Regions from separate parts of the Streptomyces sp. NPDC046859 genome, predicted to be linked through region 2. Evidence: riboswitches for the same ligand, from Rfam matches in the RefSeq annotation. Region 2 holds a riboswitch; each other region holds the start of a gene.

The links. A riboswitch is a leader RNA that binds a small molecule or an ion and turns the genes downstream of it on or off. The one in region 2 is predicted to bind cyclic di-AMP.
Positions count from the first base shown of each region.
Region 1: linked by a shared signal. The riboswitch ahead of ABZ899_RS04880 (transglycosylase family protein) and the one ahead of ABZ899_RS19720 (NlpC/P60 family protein) in region 2 are both predicted to bind cyclic di-AMP.
Region 3: linked by a shared signal. The riboswitch ahead of ABZ899_RS17555 (M23 family metallopeptidase) and the one ahead of ABZ899_RS19720 (NlpC/P60 family protein) in region 2 are both predicted to bind cyclic di-AMP.

Region 1 is NZ_JBEYXR010000003.1:88,518-94,384, forward strand. Features, by position in the region: gene ABZ899_RS04860 (Ppx/GppA phosphatase family protein) at 1-375, opposite strand, end outside; gene ABZ899_RS04865 (DUF501 domain-containing protein) at 372-905, opposite strand; gene ABZ899_RS04870 (septum formation initiator family protein) at 916-1,404, opposite strand; gene eno (phosphopyruvate hydratase) at 1,499-2,779, opposite strand; gene ABZ899_RS04880 (transglycosylase family protein) at 3,003-3,680, opposite strand; cyclic di-AMP (ydaO/yuaA leader) riboswitch at 3,685-3,877, opposite strand; gene ABZ899_RS04885 (transglycosylase family protein) at 4,087-5,085, opposite strand; gene ABZ899_RS04890 (cytochrome P450) at 5,229-5,867, opposite strand, start outside.
Region 2 is NZ_JBEYXR010000012.1:134,267-140,133, forward strand. Features, by position in the region: gene ABZ899_RS19710 (M23 family metallopeptidase) at 1-293, shown strand, start outside; gene pcrA (DNA helicase PcrA) at 463-2,946, opposite strand; cyclic di-AMP (ydaO/yuaA leader) riboswitch at 3,288-3,447, shown strand; gene ABZ899_RS19720 (NlpC/P60 family protein) at 3,456-4,607, shown strand; partial or broken gene ABZ899_RS19725 (MOSC domain-containing protein) at 4,640-5,092, shown strand; gene ABZ899_RS19730 (tellurite resistance/C4-dicarboxylate transporter family protein) at 5,213-5,867, shown strand, end outside.
Region 3 is NZ_JBEYXR010000010.1:133,219-139,085, reverse strand. Features, by position in the region: gene ABZ899_RS17570 (GNAT family N-acetyltransferase) at 1-2,159, opposite strand, end outside; gene ABZ899_RS17565 (HPr family phosphocarrier protein) at 2,326-2,607, shown strand; gene ABZ899_RS17560 (GntR family transcriptional regulator) at 2,797-3,492, opposite strand; gene ABZ899_RS17555 (M23 family metallopeptidase) at 3,677-4,462, opposite strand; cyclic di-AMP (ydaO/yuaA leader) riboswitch at 4,475-4,638, opposite strand; gene ABZ899_RS17550 (pitrilysin family protein) at 4,852-5,867, opposite strand, start outside.

The sequences.
Region 1 (5,867 bases), on a different contig from region 2:
TTCGCGCGTCGCGCCGGTGAAGGAGAACTCGGCCTCCTGGTCGCCGCTGACGACCTCGGGCTCGACCCCCAGGATGTCCACGACCCCGCGGACGAACTCGTCGCGGTTCTCGGCGTCCCGGGACGCGGAAGTGGCGACGAAGCGCACCCGCTCGGCGCCGTGCTCCGCGATGACCGCCGCGTACTCGCGGCAGGCGGCGAAGGTGCGCTCCAGCGCCTCGGGCGCCAGTCGGCCCGTGCGGTCGACGCCCTGGCCGAGCCGCACGATCGTCATCCGCCGGTCCAGCTCGGCGAGTTCACCGGTGTCCGGGTGCACGTCGGCCACGAGGAGCCGGATGGAGTTGGTGCCGCAGTCGACGGCCGCGACCCGGGTCACCGGTCCTCCTCCTTCGCGGGAAGCGTCACGCAGGCGCCCTTGCGCCACCACTCCGGCAGCATCGCCAGGGCCTCGTCGCCCAGCGGGTTGACGCCGGGTCCGGCGGCCAGCGAGTGCGCCACCAGCACGTGCAGGCACTTCACGCGGTCGGGCATGCCGCCCGCGCTGGGGAAGCCCGTCAGCTCCTCGATCTCGTCCCGCCGCCGGATGTAGTCCTCGTGCGCCGCGCGGTACGCGGCGGCCAGCTCGGGGTCGCTCTCCAGACGCGCCGTCATCTCCTTCATCACGCCGTTGGCCTCCAGCGTGCCGATCGCCGACGACGCCTTCGGGCACGTCAGGTAGTACAGCGTCGGGAAGGGGGTGCCGTCGGGCAGCCGCGGGGCCGTCTCGACCACGTCCGGCTGACCGCAGGGGCACCGGTGCGCGATCGCGCGCAGCCCGCGCGGGGGGCGGCCGAGCTGCTGCTTGAATGCCTCGACGTCCGCGTCGGTGGGCTCGGTGCGCGGGGTGGGCGGCGGGGGCGTTTCCATGCCTGTCTTTCTATCGGTTCTGTTCACTGCGGGCGGCGTCGGCCTTGTCGACGCCCTCCCAGAGGTTCGTGTACCAGGGGCGGTGGGCCGCGCCCAGGTCGGTCCGCGACTGCTTGGCCGCGTCCGGGTCGACGACGATGTAGCCGGTCTCCCCGGGCATCACGTAGTGCAGGCGCAGCCGGATCTGCTGCTCGGCGTAGGCGTCGTCCTGCCAGCGGGCCTTGAGGTCGCGCAGCTCCTCGACGCGCCGGGCGGTCGCGGCCTTCTCGCGCTGGAGGTCGGCGATCTCGGCGCGCTGGGAGACGTACTGCCTTATCGGGTACGCCATGGCCACGACGAGGGTGCACACGACCAGGGCGAGCAGCGCGGCGCGTCCGGTGAGCCGGGAGCGCCGGGCCTGCCGCTTGGTCTGGGAGCGGTAGACACGGGCCGCCGTCTGCTCCCCGAGCAACCGGATCCTGGTCGCGGTGGAGAACCGGTCCCGGTCCCTCACGGCCATGTCCCGCCTCCCGTCTCAACGCGCGTACGTCCCCGCACACGGTACGGGACCGAGTACGGGGACGTACGTACGACGCTTCCTACGGGTGCGTGCCTCAGCCCTTGAAGCGCGGGAACGCGCTGCGGCCTGCGTACACCGCGGCGTCGTCGAGGATCTCCTCGATGCGCAGCAGCTGGTTGTACTTGGCGACGCGCTCGGAGCGGGCCGGGGCGCCGGTCTTGATCTGGCCGCAGTTGGTGGCGACGGCCAGGTCGGCGATGGTGACGTCCTCGGTCTCGCCGGAGCGGTGGGACATCATGCACTTGAAGCCGTTGCGCTGGGCCAGCTCGACGGCGTCCAGGGTCTCGGTGAGCGAGCCGATCTGGTTCACCTTCACGAGCAGCGCGTTGGCGGCGCCCTCCTCGATGCCGCGGGCGAGGCGCTCGGGGTTGGTGACGAACAGGTCGTCGCCGACGAGCTGGACCTTGTCACCGAGCTTGTCGGTGATGGTCTTCCAGCCCTCCCAGTCGTCCTCGAACAGCGGGTCCTCGATGGAGACGAGCGGGTACGCGTCGACGAGTTCCGCGTAGTACTCGGTCATCTCGGCCGCCGAGCGCTCCTTGCCCTCGAAGGTGTAGACGCCGTCCTTGTAGAACTCGGAGGCGGCCACGTCGAGGGCGAGGGCGATCTGCTCGCCGGGGGCGTAGCCGGCCTCGTTGATCGCCTCGAGGATGAGGTCGAGGGCCTCGCGGTTGGAGCCCAGGTTCGGGGCGAAGCCGCCCTCGTCGCCGAGGCCGGTGGCCAGGCCCTTGCTCTTCAGGACCTTCTTCAGCGTGTGGTAGACCTCGGCGCCCCAGCGCAGCGCCTCGGAGAAGGACTCCGCGCCGATCGGGGCGATCATGAACTCCTGGATGTCCACGTTGGAGTCGGCGTGCGAGCCGCCGTTCAGGATGTTCATCATCGGCACCGGCAGCAGGTGCGCGTTCGGGCCGCCCAGGTAGCGGAACAGCGGCAGGTCGCTGGCCTCGGAGGCGGCGTGGGCCACGGCGAGCGAGACGCCGAGGATGGCGTTGGCGCCGAGGGAGCTCTTGTTGTCGGTGGCGTCCAGGTCGAACATGGCCTGGTCGATCAGGCGCTGCTCGGTGGCGTCGTAGCCGACGAGCTCCGGGCCGATCTGCTCGATGACGGCGAGGACGGCCTTCTCGACACCCTTGCCGAGGTAGCGGTTGGGGTCACCGTCGCGCAGCTCGACGGCCTCGAAGGCGCCGGTGGAGGCGCCGGACGGGACGGCGGCACGACCCGTGCTGCCGTCGTCGAGGCCGACCTCGACCTCGACCGTGGGATTGCCTCGGGAGTCCAGGATTTCCCGGGCTACGACGACGTCGATGGACGGCACGAGCATCTCCTTCGTGATGTGAAGCCTGTACGCAGCCCGCGATGGGTGCTGCGAGACGAGCCTAACCGGCTCGGGGGCTTCGGCCAGCGGTCGACCGCTCTATGGACGGAACCGAGAGCGAATTGTTTCCGAACGGAACAAAGACCGGGCCCCTGCACGCACAGAACCCCGCCCCGGTGCGTACGGGGGAACGCGCACCGGGGCGGGGAGCCTGTGGGGGGTCCTACTTGAGGTGGAGCTGCTGACCCGGGTAGATCAGGTCGGCGTCCTGGACGATGTCCTTGTTCAGCTTGAAGAGCTTCTCCCAGCCGCCCTTGACGTCCTGGTCGGCGGCGATCGTGCTGAGGGTGTCGCCCTTGACGACCTTGTACTCGCCGTCGCCCTTCTTGACCTTCTTGCCGGTCGGGGTGGTGACGGTCTTGGTGCTCTTCTCGGCGGCCGGACGCTCGGCGGAGCGGGAGGCCGGCTTCTCCTCGGTGGAGCGGGTGCTCTGCTCGCCGCCGGTGGCGGAGGAGCCGTTGTAGGCCGCGCCCGACAGGCCGGTGCCGCAGTTCGGCCAGGCGCCCTTGCCCTGGCTGGCGAGGACCTTCTCGGCTATCGCGATCTGCTGGGCCTTGGTGGCCTGGTCGGCGGTGGAGGCGTACTGGGTGCCGCCATAGGCCGCCCAGGTCGAGGCGGAGAACTGCAGACCGCCGTAGTAGCCGTTGCCGGTGTTGATCGACCAGTTGCCGCCGGACTCGCACTGGGCGACGGCGTCCCACTCGGAGGCGGTGGCGGCCGAGGCGCTGCCGGCGGCCATCAGCGGGCCGGCGACGGCGGCGGCGCCGGTGACGCCGACGACGGCGATGGCGCGGGCCGCCTTGGACGGACGACGGTGCTTGCTCTTGCTGGAGAACAGCATGGAGAGATCCCCTCACCGACGCCTACGAGGTGAGCTGTCGGGTTCGGGCCGGTTGAGTTGCCCGGTCGCGCACCACTGGTGCGTGCTGCGCGACTTCACCCCAAGCCGGTTCCGGCCGTCCGGCCCCGAAGGGCCTCGACTTCCGGACCCGGCGCTTACCTTGGGTCCCCCGCTCCTGCCTACGGCGCTTGACGCGACGACTGTTCCCGTACGGCCGCCGGCAGGATTCGGCGTGACGGCTGACGGGGCTCGCTGTGGTGGCGAGCGATCACGACCGTAGACACGCCGCTCGGGGATTTTCAAAGACGATCACGGCTTCTGAGATCTATCTCTCAGTCCATTCAAAACGGACATTACCCACGAAAGCCGGGCGTGAACTGCCGCTTCATTTGGCCCTGTTCGGCCGCTATTCGGTGGGGACGTCCAGCGTCTGACCGGCGGAGATGCTGTTCGCGTCGGCACCGATGGCCGCCTTGTTCGCCTCGTACAGCGCGCGCCATCCGCCGTGGACGTCAAGGGAGTCGGCGATGGAGGCGAGCGTGTCGCCCGCACGGACCCGGTAGGAGGCGTGGCGGCCGGAGGAGCCGGCGGCGGCGTCCGCGGCCGCGGACTCCTTGGCGCTGGCGCCGCGGTGACGGCCGGAACCGGTCGGCACGTCCTCGATCGAGGCGGTGTCGACGAGACTCCAGGACCCCGCGCTCTGCCCGGAGTTGTCCCGGTTGCCGCTCTCGAACGTCTCCACGGGGGAGCTGTCCGGCGACTCCGAGACCGTCGCTCCGCCGGACGCGCCGGCCCTCTCGGACTTACCGGACTTATCGGCCTTGGAGGCCGAAGAGGGCGAAGAAGTGGAGCTGCCGGGTGATTCGGATGAGTCGTCCGCCGAAGCGCTCGGCGTGCCCGACGCGTCGCCGGAGGGGGCCGAATCGCCGGAGGAGTCAGAGGATTCGGATGAATCGAGCAAGCCGGACGACCCGGACACCTCGCTCGGGGAGTCCCCCGCGACCCCGGTGTCGAGGTCGATGGCTCCCGACTTCTTCGTGAGCCCGTTGAGCACGGCGCAGGTGCCCCAGGGACCCGTCCCGCGCTCAGCGAGGACGTCCTGCGCCACGGCGATCTGCTGGGAGCGGCTCGCCAGGTCCGGGCTGGCGGCGAAGTCGAGACCGCCGAACTTCTCCCAGTCCGCCTGGGTCAACTGGAGTCCGCCGTAGTGCCCGTTGCCCGTGTCCGCGCTCCAGGAGCCGCCGCTCTCGCAGTCGGCGACCTTGTCCCACACATTGCCGTCCGCCGCGCTCGCACCCGTGGCGCCGAGGAGCGGGATGGCGATGGCGGAGCCGGTCACACCGGCCGCGACGAGAAGAGCCGGAGCCTGGCGGGGGCGACGGTGACGACCGTTCCCGGAGAGCATGCGTGGACCTTTCGCGAGACAGCGCTGACCAAGGCGCGCAGAACCCGCGCGCCTTCGTTGATGGGTGAACGTATAGGCAGACGATCACTTGTCACAAGTTAATGCCGCGCAGATCACGTGAAGATCACAGAGGTGAGCGCGCGTCACGTTTGCGGAGCGGAACGGTCGCCTCCGACCGGGGTGAACTCCACCGGCAGGGTGCGCAGGCCCCGCATGATGAGCCCGCCACGCCACCTCAACTCGGCCGGGTCGGTGGCCAGTCGGAGGTCCGGGAGCCGGGTCAGGAGGGTGGCGAGGGCCGTCTGTCCCTCCAGCCGGGCCAGCGGCGCGCCGAGGCAGTAGTGGATGCCGTGGCCGTAGCCGAGGTGCTGGTTGTCACGCCGGCCGAGGTCGAGGACGTCGGGGTCGGCGAACCGCTCCGGGTCCCGGTCGGCGGCGGCCAGGACGACCAGGACGGGGTCCCCGGCCGCGATGTCCTGCCCGCCGATGGTCAGCGGCTCGGTGGCGAACCGCCAGGTGGCGAGCTCCACCGGCCCGTCGTAGCGCAGCAGTTCCTCGACGCCGGTCTCCAGCAGGGCGGTGTCGTGGGCGGCCAGGGACGCCTGGAGCCGGGCGCGCTGGGCGGGGTGGGTGAGCAGCGCGTAGGTGCCGTTCCCGATGAGGTTGACGGTGGTCTCGAAGCCGGCGAACAGCAGGATGAAGGCCATGGCGGCGGCCTCGTTCTCGGTGAGGTGCTCGCCGTGGTCGGAGGCGCGGATGAGACCGGAGATGAGGTCCTCGTC
Region 2 (5,867 bases):
ACGGCACCACGGTGCTGGCCGCGACCGACGGCACCGTCCGCACGCAGTGGAACAGCGCCTACGGCAACATGATGATCGTGACCGCGAAGGACGGCACGGAGACGTGGTACTGCCACCTCTCCACGTACCGCGTCGCCTCCGGTACGACGGTCAAGGCCGGCGACCCGATCGCGTACTCCGGCAACTCGGGCAACTCCACGGGCCCGCACCTGCACTTCGAGGTCCGGCCCGGTGGGGGTTCGGCGATAGACCCGCTGGCCTGGCTGCGCAGCCACGGCCTGGACCCCACGTAGACGCCCGCTCGGCGAAGCAGCACCGGCGCCCGTCCCTTCCGGCAGCGGGGGCCGTCTCGCGTCCGCCGACGCGCTGGGGGTGTCTCGCCGATCAGGCCGGGCCCCGGCGTGATCGGCGAGACCCCCCTTAGAGCTTCTCCGAACCGGCCTTAGCGCTTCTCCACCGGCCTCAGAGCTTCTCCACCGGCGCGTACCGGAGCAGCAGCCGCTTCGGCTTGGGCTCGCCGAAGTCGATCGTCGCCTCGGCGTTCGCGCCCGTGCCCTTCACGGCCATCACGGTGCCGAGGCCGAACTGGTCGTGCGTGACCCGGTCCCCCACCGACAGCTGCACGACCGGCTTCTCCGAGGTGCGCCGCGTCGCGAACCCGGACGCGCCCGACGCCGAGGAGCGCGAGCGGGACGAGGACAGCGACGCCGCCACCCCGGAGGCGGGACCGGACGACAGGGGCGAACTCCCGCCCGTCCGCTTCCAGTCCACGTGCGCGGCCGGGATCTCCTCCAGGAACCGGGAGGGCGGGTTGTACGACGGCTGGCCCCAGGCGCTGCGCAGCGCCGAGCGCGTCAGGTACAGCCGCTCCCGGGCACGCGTGATGCCGACGTACGCGAGCCGCCGCTCCTCCTCCAGCTCCTTGGCCTGGCCGAGGGCGCGCATGTGCGGGAAGACGCCGTCCTCCATGCCGGTGAGGAAGACGACCGGGAACTCCAGGCCCTTGGCGGTGTGGAGCGTCATCAGGGTGATGACTCCGGAGCCGTCCTCCTCCTCGTCCGGGATCTGGTCGGAGTCGGCGACGAGCGCGACCCGTTCCAGGAAGGCGGCGAGCCCGCCGGACTCCTCGCCTTCGGCCGACTCCTGCTCGAACTCCAGGGCCACGGCCGCGAGTTCCTGGAGGTTCTCGATCCGGGTCTCGTCCTGCGGGTCGGTGGAGGCCTGCAACTCGGCGAGGTACCCCGTCCGTTCCAGGACGGCCTCCACGATCGTCGCCGGGCTCGCGCCGGACTCGACGATCGTGCGGAGCTCCTCCATCAGCGCGTTGAACCGCTTGACGGCGTTGGTCGACCGCGCGGCCATGCCGTACGCCTCGTCGACGCGCCGCAGGGCCTGCGGGAAGCTGATCTTCTCCCGCTGCGACAGGGCGTCGATCATGGCCTCGGCACGCTCGCCGATGCCGCGCTTGGGGACGTTCAGGATCCGGCGCAGCGGGACGGAGTCCTCGGGGTTGGCCAGGACCCGCAGGTAGGCCAGGACGTCCCGGACCTCCTTGCGCTCGTAGAAGCGCACACCGCCGACGACCTTGTACGGCAGCCCGACGCGGATGAAGACTTCCTCGAAGACACGGGACTGGGCGTTCGTCCGGTAGAAGACGGCGACGTCGCCGGCCTTCGCCTCGCCCTTGTCGGTCAGGCGGTCTATCTCGTCGGCGACGAACTGCGCCTCGTCGTGCTCGGTGTCCGCGACGTAGCCGGTGATGCGCGCGCCCGCGCCGGCGTTGGTCCACAGGTTCTTGGGCCGGCGGGACTCGTTGCGCTCGATGACGGCGTTGGCGGCGCTGAGGATGGTCTGTGTGGAGCGGTAGTTCTGCTCCAGGAGGATCGTCGTCGCGTCCGGGTAGTCCTCCTCGAACTGGAGGATGTTGCGGATGGTGGCGCCCCGGAAGGCGTAGATCGACTGGTCGGCGTCACCCACCACGCACAGCTCGGCGGGCGGGACCTCGGCCTCGGGCGGTACGTCGACGGGGTGCTCGGACGTGCCGACCAGCTCGCGCACCAGCGCGTACTGCGCGTGGTTGGTGTCCTGGTACTCGTCCACCAGCACATGGCGGAACCGGCGGCGGTAGTGCTCGGCGACGTCCGGGAAGGCGCGCAGCAGATTGACCGTCGTCATGATCAGGTCGTCGAAGTCGAGGGCGTTGGCCTCCCGCAGCCGCGACTGGTACAGCGCGTACGCCTGGGCGAGGGTCTTCTCGAACCCGTCGGTGGCCTGGGCGGCGAAGTCCTCCTCGTCGATCAGCTCGTTCTTCAGGTTGCTGATCTTGGCGCTGAACGACTTGGGCGGGAACCGCTTCGGGTCGAGGTCGAGGTCCCGGCAGACGAGCGCCATCAGCCGCTTGCTGTCGGCGGCGTCGTAGATCGAGAACGAGGAGGTGAACCCGAGCCTCTTGCTCTCCCGGCGCAGGATGCGGACGCAGGCGCTGTGGAAGGTCATCACCCACATCGCGTTCGCCCGCGGTCCGACGAGCTGCTCGACGCGCTCCTTCATCTCGCCGGCGGCCTTGTTGGTGAAGGTGATCGCCAGGATCTGGCCCGGATGCACGTTCCGCTCGGCGAGCAGGTAGGCGATGCGGTGCGTGAGCACGCGCGTCTTGCCGGACCCGGCCCCGGCCACGATGAGCAGCGGGGTGCCGGAGTGGACGACGGCCGCGCGCTGGTTCTCGTTGAGCCCCTCCAGCAGCGCGGCGGCGTCGAGGGCCGGGCGCGGGGCGCCGTCGCGGTAGTAGGCGTCGCGGTCCGGCGGCACGTCGAACTTCCCGCCGAACAGATCCTCCGGAAGCGGCTCCGGAGTGTGATCGTCCTCGGGCGGTGGCGGGTGCTCTTCCCCGTGGGCCCGTGGGGCCTGGAGGTCCGCCAGGAAGCTGTCGTCAAAGAGGCTGCTCATCGCTCTCCGAGTCTAGGCGGCCCCACCGACAACCGGCTGCCGCCTGGAGAACATCACACCATCCGGGGCGGTGCGCGGCCCGCCGATCACCGTGCGAAGTCATGCCATCACGCCACACACCGCCCGGCGCCGAGCAGTGCGTATCGGCCCATTGGGAACAGGAGGCATGGATGCCTCAGAACGGCATCGGCCGCCCGAGCCGCCCCCCTCCATCCGCGCCCCGGACTCAAGGTCACGAAAATGTATCGGGCATATCGCACATCAACCTTCACAGCGGCCACACCGGTTGGCTACCGTGCCGGGCAGGCCGTACGACCCCCACCGGCGAACGACGCCGGGCCGTGCGGCCTCCGCCGAGTCCGGTGCATCCGGAGCCGGGGACCCACCGAACTTGGGGTGAATCGGCCCGACTCCCCGTCCCGGGAGCGGCCGTAGGGCAACCCTTCCGAACCACCCGCCCGAACCCGACAGCTAACTCGGTAGGCGGAGCATGGAAGGAGTCGCCTCCCTTGGCGTCGCACCGCAAGTCGCGTCCCTCCGGAACACGCGTGGCCGGCATACGGACCCCCGCGCTGGCCACCGCGGCCCTCACCTCCGTGGCCCTGCTGTCCCAGACGGCCCAGGCGAACCCGTCCGCCGACGACAGGCCGAGCCTCGAAGAGGTCGAGAAGAAGGTCGACGACCTCTACCGCCAGGCGGAGTCGGCCACCGAGAAGTACAACGCGGCCAAGGAGAAGACGACCAAGCAGCGCAAGCGCGTCGACACCCTCCTCGACGACGTCGCCCGGCGCACGCAGAAGCTCAACGACGCGCGCGAGGAGCTCGGCCGCAACGCCGCCGCCCAGTACCGCACCGGCGCCGCCGCCCCGGACACCGCGACGTTCCTCCTCGCGGACAGCCCCCAGGACTACTTCGACCAGTCCCAGCTGATGAGCCGCATGACGGGCCGTCAGAAGCAGTCGGTGGACGAGTACTTCACCGATCAGTCCGCGACGATGAAGAAGCGGCAGGAGGCCACCCGGAGCCTCGAGACGCTCACCGCGTCGCAGAAGGACCTGCGGACCGCCAAGTTCACCGTCCAGAAGAAGCTCGCGGACGCGCGCCGGCTGCTCTCCGAGCTGACCGCGCAGGAGAAGGCCCGCCTCGCCGCGATCGAGAAGCGCAAGCAGGAAGAGGCCGCCCGCAAGGCCGAGGAACTGGCCCGGCAGCAGGCGCAGGCCGAGCGCCGCCGCGAGGAGGCCGCGCAGCAGCAGGAACAGGATCAGCGGGAGCAGGGCAGCACCGCCCCGGACGGGTCGTACGCCACGAGGGCCGGGAAGGCGCTGGCCTTCGCCCGCACCCAGATCGGCAAGCCGTACGTCTGGGGCGCCACCGGCCCCGGCTCCTACGACTGCTCCGGCCTCACCCAGGCCGCCTGGAAGGCCGCCGGCGTGGACATCCCGCGCGTCACCTACGACCAGGTCAGCGCCGGCACGACGGTCCCGCTGTCCAGCGCCCAGCCCGGTGACCTGGTCTTCTTCTACGACGACGTCACCCACGTGGGCCTCTACGTCGGCAACGGCATGATGATCCACGCCCCGAAGCCCGGCGCGTACGTCCGCGAGGAGTCGATCTACTACGACGGCGAGTCGTCGATCCACAGTGTGGTCCGCCCGGCGTGAGGGCCGGGGCGAACGAAGGGGGGCCGTGTCCGGGAGTGGACGGGGACGTCCACGCGGGGGTGACGGTGAAGCACCGCTCCCGCGTCGCCCAGGACCCCGCGCAGCCGAACCTGCGCCAGGTGCACCTCATCCATGAGGAGCTCTTCGCCGAACTCGCCGAGGCGAAGTTCCGGGTGGCGCCCGGCGAACTCGGGGAGAACGTCACCACGCACGGCCTGGACCTGCTCGGACTCGCGGTGGGCACGCTGCTGCGCATCGGCGCCGAGGCCGTGGTCGAGGTCACCGGGCTGCGGAACCCGTGCCTGCAGATCGACCGCTTCCAGGACGGGCTGCTCAAGCAGGTGGTGGACCGCGACGAGGCCGGCCGCCTCGTGCGCAAGGCCGGAATCATGGGCGTCGTCTCGGCGGGCGGTGTGGTGCGTCCCGGCGGCGCGATCGAGGTGGAGCTGCCGGACGGGCCGCACCGGCCGCTGGACCGGGTCTGAGGAACGGCCGCGGGAGGGCGTCGGCGAGTCCGCATCCCCGCGCGCCCGGGCCGTCGATTCACCCACCCCCCGCGCGCGCCCCCGCCCGCGCCCCGGCGACGCGCTCCTTAGCATCGGCCCATGCCCGCCGCCACGCCCCCGCCCGCATCCCCCCTGCCCGCCTGGTGGTCGCGCCGTCCCCCCGCCACCGGCGCCTCGGTCATGGCCACCGGCATCATCTCGGTGGCCCTGCACCAGACGGGCCACGCGACCCTCTCCCGGATCGCCCTGGGCCTCGCGTGCGTCGCCTGGGCGGCCCTCGCCTGCGACCTCCTGGCCCGGCTCCGGTGGCACCGCTCCGAGTGGCTGAAGGAGGCGGTCACCCCGGCCTCGCTCTGCGCCGTCGCCGCGACCGCGGTGCTGGGCACCCGCCTCGCCGTGGCGGGCCGGCAGACCCTCGCCGAGGCGCTGCTGGCCCTCACCTTCGCGCTCTGGCCGGGCCTGCTGTACGTCGTCGTGCGCCACTGGCGTCACAGGATGCCGGGGTCCGTCTTCCTCGGCTGCGTCGCCACCCAGGGGGTCGCCGTCCTCGCGGCCACGCTGGCCGCCACGGCGAAGGCGGCCTGGCTCGCGCACGCGGCCCTGGTGCTGTTCTGGCTCGGCCTGCTCCTGTACGCCGTGGCCCTGACCCGCTTCGACCGGCGGGAGGTCGTCCGCGGCCCCGGCGACCACTGGGTCGCGGGCGGCGCGCTCGCGATCTCCGCCCTGGCCGGTGCCCGGCTCCTCGCCGCCGACG
Region 3 (5,867 bases), on a different contig from region 2:
TGGCCGCGTGCGAGCAGCCGGCCGATCAGCCGCGCGGCGCCCTTCTCGTCGATGTCGTCGTACTCGGGGACGCGGCCGGGGTCGGCGGCCTCGCGCCGCCACTGGGCGTACTTGACGGCCTCGCCGAGCGCGCGGACGGCCCGTTCGGCGGCCGGATAGGCCGGGATCAGGCGGGGTGCGCCGGCGGGGTCGCCGTCCGGTCCGGTCGGCGGTTCCGCCGGGAAGGCGAGGGGGCGGACGGGGTGCGGGCGGGGCACGCTGCCGCGGGGCGCGGTGGTGGTCCGCGGGGCGGTGCTGGCCGCCGCCGACAGGGCCTCGGCCAGGCCGCCCAGCTCCACGTGGACCACCAGGACCGGCTTGCCCGGCACCTGCTCCGCGGCCGACCGCAGCGCCTCGGCGAGCTCGGCGTCCCCGGTCGAGGCGTCGCCGATCGCCGGGATCGCGGTGACGACGACGGCGTCGCAGGCGTCGTCGGCGAGCGCGTGCGACAGGGCGGCGTGGAAGTCGGCGGCCGACGCCTGGGTCGTCAGGTCGAGCGGCGGCAGGGGCCGCAGTCCTTCGGCGAGGCAGGCGTCGTAGGTGAGCAGGCCGAGCGACTCGGAGTTGCCGAGGATCGCCACGCGGGGTCCGGCGGGCAGCGGCTGGCGGGCGAGCAGCAGTCCCGCGTCGACCAGCTCGGTGATCGTGTCGACGCGGATCACGCCGGCCTGGCGCAGCAGCGCGGACACGGTGGCGTGCGGCAGCCGGGTGACGCGGACGGTGTGCCCCTGCGGGGCGGCGCCGCCGTGCCGGGCGCCCTGCACCACGACCAGGGGTTTCGCCGCCGCCGTGCGCCGGGCGAGGCGGGTGAACTTGCGGGGGTTGCCGATGGACTCCAGGTACATGAGGACGACGTCGGTGTCGGGGTCGTCGTACCAGTACTGGAGGACGTCGTTGCCGCTGACGTCGGCGCGGTTGCCGGACGAGACGAACGTGGACACGCCGGTGACGCCGGTGACACCGCCGCCGCGGCGGTGCAGCCGGGACAGCAGCGCGATGCCGATGGCGCCGGACTGCGCGAACAGCCCGATCCGGCCCGGGCGGGGCATCTCGGGGGCGAGGGAGGCGTTGAGGCTGACGTCCTCGGAGGTGTTGATGACACCGAAGGCGTTGGGGCCGATGATGCGCATGCCGTAGCTGCGCGCCTGCCGTACGAGGGCGCGCTGCCGCTCGCGCCCTTCGGGTCCGCTCTCGGCGTATCCGGCGGCGAGGACGACCAGCCCCTGGACGCCGTGCGCGCCGCACTCGGCGACGACCTCGGGCACGTGCTCGGCCGGGACGGCGACGACCGCGAGGTCGACCTGCTCCTCTATCTCGCGCACGGACCGGTGCGCGGGCACCCCGTCGATCTCCTGCAGGTCCTTGGGGAACGCCTTGTTCACCGCGTACACCCGGCCGGTGAACCGGGCGTCCGTGATGTTGCCGAGGACGCCGCGGCCGACGCCGCCGGGGGTGCGGCCGACTCCGATGACGGCGACGGAGCCGGGCGCCAGGAGGCGCTGCACGGACCGGGCCTCGGCGCGCTGCTCCCGCCCGTACTGCACGGCGAGCGAGCGGTCGGTGGGCTCCAGGTCGAACTCCAGGTGGACGACGCCGTCCTCGAAGCTGCGCTTCTGGGTGTACCCGGCGTCCGTGAACACCTTGATCATCTTGGTGTTGGCGGGCAGCACCTCGGCCGCGAACCGGCGGATGCCGCGCTCCCGGGCGACCGCGGCGATGTGCTCGAGCAGGGCGGAGGCGACCCCGCGTCCCTGGTGGGCGTCCTGGACGAGGAAGGCGACCTCGGCCTCGTCGGCGGGGGCGGACGCGGGCGTCCCGTCGGCGCCGATGCGGTCGTACCGTACGGTGGCGATGAACTCGCCGCCCACCGTGGCGGCGAGTCCCACCCGGTCCACGAAGTCGTGGTGGGTGAACCGGTGGACGTCCTTGGCGGACAGGCGCGGGTAGGGCGCGAAGAAGCGGTAGTACTTCGACTCGTCCGACACCTGCTCGTAGAAGCTGACCAGGCGCTCGGCGTCGTCGACGGTGATGGGGCGGATGCGCGCGGTGCCGCCGTCGCGCAGCACCACGTCGGCTTCCCAGTGGGCGGGGTACACGTGCCGGTCCGAGGCGCTCTGCATGGGGCCAGGTTACGGCTCGCGCACGGCACCGGCGCGAGGCAGGCTGTTCCCGACGTCCCACCGGCTCCGGCGGTCGTCGAGGCAGCGGCACCCGGGCCGTTCCGCCGGGCACCCCTGGTGTGGGAAACTGGTCTAGACAACCCTGAACACCGAAGGGCAGCAACACATGGCTGAGCGCCGCGTCAACGTCGGCTGGGCCGAGGGTCTCCACGCCCGCCCCGCCTCCATCTTCGTCCGGGCCGCCACGGCCACCGGCGTCCCGGTGACCATCGCCAAGGCCGACGGCAACCCCGTCAACGCGGCCTCCATGCTGGCGGTCCTGGGCCTCGGTGCCCAGGGCGGGGAGGAGATCGTCCTCGCCTCCGACGCCGAGGGTGCGGACGCCGCCCTCGACCGTCTCGCCAAGCTGGTCGCCGAGGGCCTCGAGGAGCTGCCCGAGACGGTCTGAGCGGCCCGAGCGGGCCTCCCGCACGGCACGGAAGCCGCGTCCGCCTTTCCGACGGGCGCGGCTTCGCCTTTCCCGGCCGGCTCGCGTGGAATTTCACGGCGGCAGGCTGCGGAATTCCCCGGACAGCCGGAAAAGGGCAGCGTGAATTCGCCGCCCCGGAATTGCTCTTCTTTGTATACGGTGGCTGTGTTAATCGCGCAGGCTCGGCATGTTTACGGCATGTTGCGAATTCCTCACACGCTCCGCGCGGTCGCTCCCGGAGCCGAAGCGCAGCCGGTGCGCGGACAGCCCGCGCTCGGTGTGCAGGGCGGTGAGCGCGCGGGCGCGTTCACCGTCGCCGCGCGCCACCGCGTCGACGATCGCGCCGTGCTCCGCCCAGGACTCCACCGGGTCGGCGGACGCCTCCACGGCGAACATCCAGGCGATCTTGTGGCGCAGCAGGGTCAGCGTCGAGGTCAGCGCGGTACTGCCGGACGCCTGGGCCAGCGTCTCGTGGAACCAGCCGCCCAGCGAGCGCAGATCCTCGCTGTTGCCGCGCCTGGCCCGCTCCTGACCCAGCCTGACCAGGCCGCGCAGCACCTTCAGATGGGCCTCCGTGCGCCGCTGGGCGGCCCGGGCGGCGCCGAGCGGCTCCAGCAGAGTGCGCATCTCCAGCACGTCGGCCGCCTCCTGCTCGGTTGGCTCGGCCACGCACGCGCCCGCGTGCCGGCGGGTCACCACGAAGCCCTCCGCCTCCAGGGTGCGCAGCGCCTCGCGCACGGGGACGCGGGAGACGCCGTAGCGGCGGGCGAGGACTTCCTCCGTGAGACGGCCGCCGCGCTCCAGGACACCGGCGACGATGTCGTCCCGGATCGCGGTGCACACCGAGTGCGCCGGAATACGCATGCCGACCTCCGCCTTAATCCCCGTGAAACGTCGACGAATGACGTGTGTTCAGCGACTCTATGGCAAGAAGCGTGAATTTCCGACGGCGGGCCGGAATCCATGGATATTTTTTGGACAGCCGTTGTCCAGAAAGACCGAAAGCCCCGGCTCGGGAGCCGGGGCTGCGGTAAGGCGGGCGGAGGCGTCAGAGGGCGACGCCGTGCGCGCGCAGGTAGGCGATCGGGTCGATGTCGGAGCCGTACTCGGCGGTGGTGCGCGCCTCGAAGTGCAGATGCGGCCCGGTGACGTTGCCGGTGGCGCCGGACAGGCCGATCTGCTGGCCGGGGGTGACCGTCTGGCCCACCGAGACGCCGACCGACGACAGGTGCCCGTACTGGGTGTAGGTGCCGTCGTTCATCTTGATCACGACGTTGTTGCCGTAGGCGCCGCCCCAGCCGGCCTCGACGACGGTGCCCGCGCCGACCGCGTGCACGGAGGTGCCGCTGGCGGCGTGGAAGTCGATGCCGGTGTGGCTGCCGGAGGACCAGACCGCGCCGCCGGACCGGTACGCGGTGGACACGTACGAACCGGCTATCGGGGCCACGTAGGACAGCAGGCGCTTGCGCTCGGCCTCCCGCGCGGCCCGCTCCTTCGCCTCCCGCTCCTGCTTGGCCTTCTCGGCGGCCTTGTGCCGCGCGGCCTCCTGGGCGGCCTCCTTGCGGGCGGCGGCCTCGGCGGCGGCCCGCTCCTGGGCGGCGGCCTGCGCGTCGATCTGGGTGGCGATGGAGTCCTCGACGACGACGACCGGGATGAGGCCGGTCTGCTCCGCGGCGGGCTCGGCGGCCAGCGCGGGGGCGGCGAGGGTGCCCACGACGCCGGTGGCGGTGATGGCGGCGACACCGGCCGCACGGGCCGTGGTGCGCTCGAACCGGCCGGGCTTGCGGTGCTTCCCGGAGGGGCGGTTCTTCCCCGTGGCGCAGCTGAACGCCATGTGGTGGCTGGTCCTTTCCTTCCCTCTCGCCTACCGGGTTAGCTGACGGGTTCGGAGCAGGAAGGTCTCCTACGGACCCCCTCGCGGCTGCGCGGGCGTCCGATTCACCCCAGGGACTGCGATGGGTCCCCGGCTCCCCTGGCTCGCGCCATACGGGGACTCGGCGATGACTGTCCGGTGCCGCGGGCGCGGCGCACTGCCTGACGGACAGCCCGGATGACGCTAAGCGGGGCCGCGTTCAATTCCCAAACGGAACGCGGCTTTTGTAGCGCATCCCACAGGGCAGACAGGCAACCTCCGCCCCAATTCGGGCATAAGGGAGCCCTGGTGACTTTGCCGTCACCAGGGCTCCCCTCGCGCGCGGGCCCGCCGCGGGGCCGGCGGGTGCTCTACTCGGCCGTCACGACGGTGACTTCACCGATGCCGAGGGCCTCGACGGGCTCCCGGATCGCCGAGGCGTCGCCGACGAGAACCGTGACGAGGCGGTCCGCCGGGAAGGCGCTCACGACGGCGGCCGTGGCCTCGACGGTTCCGGTGGCGGCGAGCTGCTGGTACAGCTTCGCCTGGAAGTCGTCGGGCAGGTACTGCTCGACCTGGTCGGCCAGGGTGCCCGCCACGGCGGCGGCCGTCTCGTACTTCAGCGGCGCCACCCCGACGAGGTTCTGCACGGCGAAGTCCCGCTCGGCGTCGGTGAGTCCGTCGGCCGCGATCCCCCGCAGGACGGTCCACAGGTCGTCCAGGGCGGGGCCGGTGTTGGGCGTGTCGACGGAACCGGTGATGGCGAGCATCGAGGCGCCGGTGCCGTCCGGCGCCGAGCGCAGGACCTGCCCGAACGCGCGCACGCCGTAGGTGTAGCCCTTCTCCTCGCGCAGCACCTTGTCCAGGCGGGAGGTGAGGGTGCCGCCGAGGCAGTACGTGCCGAGGACCTGCGCCGGCCACACGCGGTCGTGCCGGTCCGGGCCGATCCGGCCGATCAGCAGCTGCGTCTGGACGGCGCCGGGACGGTCCACGATGACGACGCGCCCGGTGTCGTCCGCGGTGACCGGCGGGACGGGCCGCGGCTCGCCCTGCGAACCGGTCCAGGCGCCCAGGCTGTCCCCGAGCAGGGTGTCGAGGTCGACGTCGGTGAGGTCGCCGACGACCACGACCGTGGAGGTGGCGGGGCGCACGTGCCGCTCGAAGAAGGCGCGTACGCCCGCGGAGTCGATGCCGGCGACGGTCTCCTCGGTGCCCTGGCGCGGGCGGGACATACGCGAGGACGCCGGGAACAGCTGCCGGGCGAGCTCCTTGGCGGCCCGCCGCGAGGGGTTGGCCAGCTCGTGCGGGATCTCGTCCAGGCGGTTGCGCACCAGGCGCTCCACCTCGGCGTCGGCGAACAGCGGCGCCCGGAGCGCGTCGGCGAGCA